Regions from separate parts of the Amycolatopsis thermalba genome, predicted to be linked through region 1. Evidence: riboswitches for the same ligand, from Rfam matches in the RefSeq annotation. Region 1 holds a riboswitch; the other holds the start of a gene.
What was found. Region 1 has a riboswitch for S-adenosylmethionine ahead of L1857_RS15505 (aminotransferase class V-fold PLP-dependent enzyme). Riboswitches for the same ligand answer to the same signal wherever they lie in the genome.
Positions count from the first base shown of each region.

Region 2: linked by a shared signal. The riboswitch ahead of L1857_RS32895 (methionine ABC transporter ATP-binding protein) and the one ahead of L1857_RS15505 (aminotransferase class V-fold PLP-dependent enzyme) in region 1 are both predicted to bind S-adenosylmethionine.

Region 1 is NZ_CP091196.1:3,208,200-3,212,329, forward strand. Features, by position in the region: gene L1857_RS15500 (potassium/proton antiporter) at 104-1,582, shown strand; SAM riboswitch class IV at 1,629-1,743, shown strand; gene L1857_RS15505 (aminotransferase class V-fold PLP-dependent enzyme) at 1,779-3,101, shown strand; gene lspA (signal peptidase II) at 3,174-3,749, shown strand; gene L1857_RS15515 (RluA family pseudouridine synthase) at 3,746-4,130, shown strand, end outside.
Region 2 is NZ_CP091196.1:6,794,914-6,799,043, forward strand. Features, by position in the region: gene L1857_RS32885 (TetR/AcrR family transcriptional regulator) at 1-313, opposite strand, end outside; gene L1857_RS32890 (MFS transporter) at 480-1,868, shown strand; gene L1857_RS32895 (methionine ABC transporter ATP-binding protein) at 1,920-2,933, opposite strand; SAM riboswitch class I at 3,121-3,211, opposite strand; gene rsmA (16S rRNA (adenine(1518)-N(6)/adenine(1519)-N(6))-dimethyltransferase RsmA) at 3,276-4,130, opposite strand, start outside.

The sequences.
Region 1 (4,130 bases):
CAGCGTGACGAGCTCGTCGCGCTGCCGGGGGACCCACCGGGCGCGGCAGAGCGCCTGGCCTCCCTATTCTGAGAGCCGGAGAAACCGGGCAGGGGAGGTGCGGGTGGGCGAGCTGCCGGTCGTGCTGGGGCTGGGCTCGGCCGTCCTGCTGGCCGCCGTCCTCGCGGTCCGCTTCTCCACCCGCCTGGGCCTGCCGTCGCTGCTGCTGTACCTCGCGATCGGCGTGCTGCTCGGCGAAGCCGGGTTCGGCATCCAGTTCTCCGACCCGTTCCTCACCCAGGCGCTGGGCCTGGCCGCCCTGGTCATGATCCTCACCGAGGGTGGCCTGACCACCCGCTGGTCGGCGGTGAAACCCGCGCTGGGCCAGGGAGTGGCACTGTCCACAGTGGCGGTCGGGCTGAGCATCGCGATCACCGGGCCCGCCCTGCACTGGCTGCTCGGCCTGGACTGGCGGACCGCCCTGCTGTGGGGCGCGGTGCTGGCCCCCACCGACTCGGCCGCGGTGTTCTCCGTGCTGCGCAGCGCGGGCCTGCCGAAACGACTGGTGGGCGCCCTCGAACTGGAATCCGGCATCAACGACGCGCCGGCCTACATCGCGGTCGTCGTGCTGGCCCAGGGCACCCTGGTGGACTGGTCGCTGCCGCTGCTGGTGGTCTACGAACTGGGCGCGGGCCTGGCGCTCGGCCTGGTGCTCGGCTTCGCCGGGGCCTGGGCCCTGCGGCGCGCGGCGCTGCCCGCCACCGGTCTCTATCCACTCGCGACGGTCGCGGTGTGCGTGGTGGCCTACTCGTCCGGGCAGCTGCTGCACGCGTCCGGGCTGCTGGCCACCTACGTCGCCGCGGTGGTGCTCGGCAACGCCCGGCTGCCGCACCGGTCCGACACGGTGTCCTTCGCGGAGGGTCTCGGCTGGCTCGCCCAGATCGGGCTGTTCGTGCTGCTGGGCCTGTTCGCCTCACCCGGGCGGCTGCTGGAGTCGATCGTGCCCGGCCTGATCGCCGCCGCGGTCCTGCTGCTGCTCGCGCGCCCGGTGTCGGTGCTCGTCACGCAGCTGCCGTTCCGCGTTCCGCTGCGCGAGCAGGTGTTCCTGTCCTGGGCGGGGCTGCGCGGCGCGGTGCCGATCGTGCTGGCGATGATCCCGCTGTCCGAGCAGATGGCCGGTGCGCAACGGCTCGTCGACGCCGTGTTCGTGCTCGTGATCGTGCTCACCCTCGTCCAGGGGCTGACGCTGGGCCGCCTCGCGCGGATCCTCCGGCTGCCCGGGGACGCGGAGCCGAAGGAGGTCCAGGTCGACGCCGCGCCGCTGGACGAGCTGCAGGCCGAGCTGCTCCAGGTCAAGATCCAGCCCGGCTCCCGCCTGCACGGCGTGTACCTGTCCGAGCTGCGGCTGCCGTCCGGGGCGTCGCTGAGCCTGATCGTCCGCGACGGCCGCAGCTTCACCCCGCAGCGCACCGACCGGCTGCAGCGCGGGGACCAGATCCTGATCGTGAGCACCGAGTCCGCGCGGGAGGCGGCCGAGCGGCGCATCCGCGCGGTGGACCGGGCCGGGCCGCTGGCGCGCTGGAAGGGCGAGTCCGGCACGTGAGACCCGCTGGCGCGCCGCGGGGACGATCGGTTACTGTGTCGGCGTAGGTCATGAGTGCCAGCGCCAAGCCCCGGCTCGCTGGCCGGCAACCCTCCTTCCGCGGTGGGGTGCCCCGGGTGAGGACCTGGCTCGTCGCGAGGTGCGGCGGGCAAGCGCGGACCCCGGTGCGGGTCCCCGGACCCGAGGAGCCGTTCCGATGACTCTCGCTCTCGATCGCGTCACCACCCCCGCCGTCACCGCAGCCGCGGCCGTTCCGCTGGTCACCGGCGGGGAGCTGGACTACGCCAACCTCGACCACGCGGCCAGCGCCCCGTGCCTGGAGTCCGTGCGGCGCGCGGTGGACGAGTTCCTGCCCCACTACGCCAGCGTGCACCGCGGCGCGGGGTTCGCCTCGCAGGTGTCCACAAAGGTCTACGAGCGGACCCGTGACGTGCTGCGCCGGTTCGTCGGCGCGCGGTCCTCGGACGCGGTCGTGTTCACCCGCAACACCACGGACGCGCTGAACCTGCTGGCCCGCAGCCTGCCCCGGCACACGTCGGTGGTGCTGTTCGACACCGAGCACCACGCGGCGCTGCTGCCGTGGCGCGGCCCGAACGTGCGCCGGATCCCGCTGCCGAACACGCGCCTGGCCGCGGTGTCCGCTGTGGACAGTGCGCTGGCGGAGTGCCCGGAGGGGCCGCGGCTGGTGGTCGTGACCGGCGCGTCGAACGTGACCGGCGAGCTGCTGCCGGTGGCCGAGATCGCGGCGGTGGCCCGGCGGCACGGCGCGCGCGTCGCCCTGGACGGCGCGCAGCTGGCTCCGCACCGGCCGATCTCGGTGCGGGAGCTGGACGTGGACTACGTCGTGCTGTCCGGGCACAAGCTGTACGCGCCGTTCGGGGCGGGCGCGCTGATCGGGCGGGGCGACTGGCTGCGCGCGGCGGACCCGTACCTGGCCGGCGGCGGGGCGACGAAGTCCGTGCGCCGCGACGGCGACGGTCTCGGGGTGGCGTGGCAGAGCGGGGTCGAGCGGCACGAGGCCGGTTCGCCCAACACCGTGGGCGTGTACGCGCTCGGTGTGGCGTGCGAGGAGCTGGCCGGGTCGTGGGACGCGGTGGTGGCGCACGAGCGGGAGCTGCTGGAGCGGCTGACGCGGGGGCTGGCGGCGGTGCCGGACCTGGCGGAGCTGCGGCTGTTCGACGGCGCGGCCGAGCGGGTCGGCACGGTGAGTTTCGTGCTCGACGGGTTCGAGCCGGGCTGGGTGGCGGCGGTCCTGTCGGCCGAGTACGGCATCGGCGTGCGCGACGGCGCGTTCTGCGCGCACATCGCGGTGCGGCGGCTGGTGGAGCGCACCGGCGGGGAGGGGCAGCAGGCGCTGCGGGTGAGCCTCGGGCTGGGCACCACGGCCGAGCACATCGACCGGCTGGTGACCGCGCTTCGGCAGATCGTCGCCCGCGGCGCCCGGTGGACCTACGGGGTGGTGGAGGGCCGGTGGGCGCCGTGCCCGGATCCGCGGCCGTTGCCGGGGTTTCTGGCCTGAGCGGTGTGGGCGGTTCCGGGCGTTTCCCGGCCTGCGCCGGGGGCCCTCCCGGCAGGCGTGGACAATGGCGGGGTGAGCAGTGACCCCCAGCCCTCCCCGGACCCGGACACCGTGCCGGACGAGCAGCCGGCGCCCCCGCCCCGGCGGCGCGCCCTGCTGCTGGCCGTGATCGCGATCGTCGTGTTCGCGGTGGACGTCGTGACCAAGTCGGTCGTCGTGGCGACCCTGGAGGGGCACGAGCCGGTCCGGGTGCTCGGCGGGCTCGTCTACCTGCAGCTCATCCGCAACCCCTTCGCCGCCTTCGGCCTGGGCGTCACCGGCATGACCTGGGTGTTCGCGATCGTCGCGTTCGGGGTGGTCGTCGCGCTGATCTGGTTCGCCAAGCGGCTGCGCTCGGCCGGCTGGGCGATCGGCCTCGGGCTCATCCTGGCCGGCGCGCTCGGCAACCTCGTCGACCGCGTGTTCCGCGCGCCCGGTGTCCTGCGCGGTCACGTCGTGGACTTCGTGTCGCTGTTCGCGCCCGACGGTGACGTGTGGCCGGTCTTCAACGTGGCCGACTCGGCGATCTGCGTCGGCGGCGTGCTGATCGTGCTGCTGTCCCTGCTCGGCCGCGACTACGACGGCTCCGTCAAGAAAGCCAAGCGTTGAGCGCCCGGATGCTGCCCGTCCCGGACGGGCTCGACGGCATGCGCGTGGACGCGGGCCTGGCGAAACTCCTCGGCCTGTCCCGCACGGTCGTCGCGGAGCTGGCCGAGTCCGGCGACGTCCTGCTCGACGGTCGTCCCGCCGGCAAGTCCGACCGCCTCTCGGCCGGGGTGCTGCTCGAGGTGACCCTGCCCGACCCGGACAACCCGGTCGAGGTGATCGCCGAACCGGTCGAGGGCCTGCGCATCCTCCACGACGACGACGACATCGTGGTCGTGGCCAAACCGGTCGGCGTCGCCGCGCACCCCAGCCCCGGCTGGACCGGGCCCACCGTCGTCGGCGGGCTCGCCGCGGCCGGGCTGCGCGTCTCCACCTCCGGCGCGG
Region 2 (4,130 bases), 3.6 Mb from region 1:
TGAACCGCATGATCGGCCCGAACCGGCCCTGGATCAGCGCGGAGAGCCGGCGCAGCAGCTCCTCGCGGGCCCGCGCGTGGTCGTCCTGCGCCCGCGCCCACTCGATGATCTCGTCGAGCGAGGTGCCGATGTCCTCGATCAGGCTGTGGACGATGTCCTCTTTCGTGCGGAAGTGGTAGTAGAGCGCGGCCTTGGTGACGCCCAGCGCCTCCGCGATCTCCCGCAACGACGTCTTCTCGTAGCCCTGCTCGACGAACAGGTCCAGCGCGATCTGCTGGATGCGCTCGCGCGTGTCGGTCCGCCGCCCCGCCATGACCGTCCTTCCTGAGGAACTCTCAAACTTGCTTGACGACCGGCTAGCAATGGGCCTACCGTGTCGTCGGCGCCATTACTTGTCGGCCGACTAGCAATGGTTGCTCTCAGTCTAACCCAGTTCTCCACCAGGGGGTTCCACCATGACCACCACCACTCCGGCGCCGGTGACGGCGCCCACGGATTCGAGGAAGTGGCTGGCGCTCGCCGTCGTCGGGCTCGCCCAGCTGCTCGTCATCATCGACACGACGATCGTCAACATCGCGTTGCCCACCGCCCAGGCCGACCTCGGCATGTCCGACGTCGCCCGGCAGTGGACGATCAGCGCCTACACGCTGGCCTTCGGCGGTCTGCTGCTGCTCGGCGGGCGGCTGGCCGACCGGCTGGGCCGCAAGAACACGCTCATCGTGGGCGCGCTCGGCTTCGCCGCCGCCTCCGCGCTGGGCGGGATGGCCTCCGGGCCTGGCCTGCTCATCGCCGCCCGCGCGGCCCAGGGGGTCTTCGCCGCGCTGCTGGCGCCGTCCACGCTCTCGCTGCTGACCATCACGTTCACCGAGGCGAAGGAGCGGGCCAAGGCGTTCGGGATCTTCAGCGCGATCATGATGTCCGGCGGCGCGCTCGGCTTGGTGGCCGGTGGCGCGCTGGCCGAGTACGCGTCCTGGCGCTGGTGCCTGTACGTGAACCTGCCGATCGCCGTCGCCGCCGCCGTCGCGGGCTGGTTCGTGCTGCCGAAGGTGCCGGGCCACCGGTCGACGCGGCTGGACTGGTTCAGCGCGGTGCTGGGCAGCGCCGGGATCGCCGGCCTCGTCTACGGCCTGTCCGAGGCCGCCGGCCGCGGCTGGGGTTCGGCGGTGGTGCTCGGCACGCTGGCCGCCGCGGTGGTGCTGCTGGCCGGGTTCGTGTTCCGGCAGGCCCGGGTCGGGAACCCGCTGCTGCCGCTGCACGTCGTCGCCGACCGGACCCGCTCGTCGGGCTTCCTGACCATCGCGATCGCCGCGTTCGGGATGTTCGGGATGTTCCTGTTCGTCACCTACCAGCTGCAGGCGATCATGGGCTTCGGCGCGCTCGGCGCCGGACTGGCGTTCCTGCCGTTCCTGGCGGCCAACGTGACGGTCTCGACCCTGCTGACGCGGCGGCTGATCCCGCGGACCGGGCCGCGCCCGCTGCTGGTGATCGGGCTCCTGCTGATGGCGGCCGGGCTCGCCGGGCTGACCCAGTTGTCGGTCGACACGTCTTACTGGAGCCTCATCCTGCCGGTGACGCTGGTGCTCGGGGCCGGCGCCGGGCTGGCGATGCCGACGGTCATGAACATCGCGACCGCCGGGGTGGAGCCGGCGGACTCCGGGGTGGCGTCGGCGTTCATCACGACCTCCCAGCAGGTCGGCGCGTCGATCGGCACGGCGTCGCTGAACACGATCGCCGCGAGCGCGACCGCCTCGGCCGCCGGGCTGGCCCTGCCCGCGGCGACCGTGCACGGGTACGCCGTGGCGAACGGCTGGGCCGCGGGGATCGTGGCACTCGGCGCTATCGCGGTCGGGGTCCTCGTCCGCAAGTGAGACGAGCGGAGGGGCGTCCCGGACGGGACGCCCCTCCTGCCGTGTGCGGGATCAGGCCGCGACGACGCTCTTCGGGCCTTCCTTCGGGTGCACGACGGAGGCGCCGCGGTCGGCGATCCACGCCAGCGCGGCGTCGGCCTGGCTGCCGTTGACGCCGACCCGGAAGCGGGCCACCGGGGTGTCACCGACGCGGGTCAGGCCGCCGCCGATCGTGGCGAGCTCGACCTCGAACCGCGCGGAAGCCTCGGGCAGCAGCGCGCCGACGGCCGCGAAGCCGATCAGCACGACGTCGACGGACCGGTCGTAGCTCGACGACTGGCTGCGCGGCGTGTCGATCGGGGGCAGCAGGCTCTGCGCGACCTTGCTCGCCGGGTTGGCCAGCAGCTCCAGCACGGTGCCCTGCTCGACGAGCCGCCCGTCCTCCAGCGCCGCGACCCCGTCGCAGACGCGCCGCACCGCGGCGCCGTCCTGGGTGGTCAGCAGCACGGTGACGCCCAGCTCCGCGCGGGCGCGGTCGAGGACGGTCAGCACGCCGCCGGTCTCCTCCGCGCCGACACCGGCGGTCGGGTCGTCGGCGAGCAGCACGGCCGGGCCGGCGGCGAGCGATCGCGCCAGCGCGACGCGGCGGCGCTGTCCCGGGGTCAGCTCGCTCGGGCGCAGCGCGGCGCGCTGGGTCAGGCCGGCCAGGTCGAGCAGGCGGCCGACGCGGCTGCGGCGCTGCGGACCGTCCAGGCCGAGCTGCTCCAGCGGGGCCGCGACGTTGCCGGCCACGGTGCGCTCGGCGTGCAGCACCGGCTGCGCGTCCAGCACCGCGACCTGGCGGCGCACCTCACGCAGCCGCCGCCCGTCGAGGCCGGTGGTGTTCAGGCCGTCCAGGCGCACGACACCGCGGTCGGGCTTCTCCTGCAGGGCGATGCACCGGGTCAGGGTGGACTTGCCGGAGCCGGCCGGGCCGACGACGCCGAACAGGGCGCCGGCGGGCACCTCGACGCTCACGTCCCGCAGGGCGTGGACGGGCTTGGCGGCACCGGGGAAGGACTTGGTCAGGTTTTCGACAGTGATCACGAATGGCTCCAGCACAACAGGCGCGAACGCGCCGACCGCACACCAAGGCGACCGTCCAGTGCGGACGGTCAGGCGAAGACAGGGAAAAGTGGTGGTTCAGAAGCGGTCAGCGACGACACGCACAGACCGTGCGACGACATTCGTCGACGACGCGGCGCCTCGTGAGCATCGTGCGATACACAGGAATCCTCCATCGGTCCTGGCGTTAGCACCTGCCCCGGGTGGGGTGGTTGCTGCGGCTTCGGCGAGCCAGGTCTCTCAGCCGCTCGGGATGGATACCTCAAAGAGTAGAACGGACTTCACATCTTTTTGGCAAGTCCCCGGCGCGGATCAGGTGCGAGATCACACCAACGGTGGTAAGGACTTGCTCGCCGCGATCCTGGCGAAGTCCCTTACCCCGAGCTGCTCGCCCCGGGTGCGCGGATCGACACCGGCCGCGCGGAGGATCGCCTCGGCCCGCTCCCCCGAACCGGCCCACGACGCCAGCGCGGCGCGCAGGGTCTTCCGGCGCTGGGCGAAGGCGGCGTCCACGACGGCGAACACCTCGTCCCGGTTCGCGTCCGACACCGGTTCCGCGGACCGCTCGAACGCGACGAGCGCGGAGTCCACGTTGGGCACCGGCCAGAACACCGCGCGGGGCACGGGCGCGACCTTGCGGGCCGGGCCGTACCAGGCGAGCTTCACGCTGGGGACGCCGTAGATGCGGCTGCCCGGGCCGGCGGCCATCCGGTCGGCGACCTCGGTCTGGACCATCACCAGGCCGTGCGCCAGCGAGGGCAGCTCGGCGAGCAGGTGCAGGACCACCGGGACGGCGACGTTGTAGGGCAGGTTGGCGACCAGGTGCGTGGGCTCCTGGGCCAGGTCCGCGCGCCGGAGCTTGAGAGCGTCCCGGATCTGGACGGTGAACCGGGGGACGGCTTCGGGCGCGCGCTCGGTGATGGTGACCGGCAGGCGCTGCCCGAGGACCGGGTCGATCTCGACGGCGGTGACCGTGGCCCCCGAGTCCAGAAGGCCGAGCGTCAGCGAACCCAGGCCCGGGCCGACTTCGAGGACGTGATCGCCGTCGCCCACTCCGGAGAGGTCGACGATGCGGCGGACGGTGTTGGGGTCGTGCACGAAGTTCTGGCCGAGCTTCTTCGTGGGACGGACGTCCAGCTCGGCGGCCAAGCCCCGGATCTCGGCTGGTCCGAGCAGTGC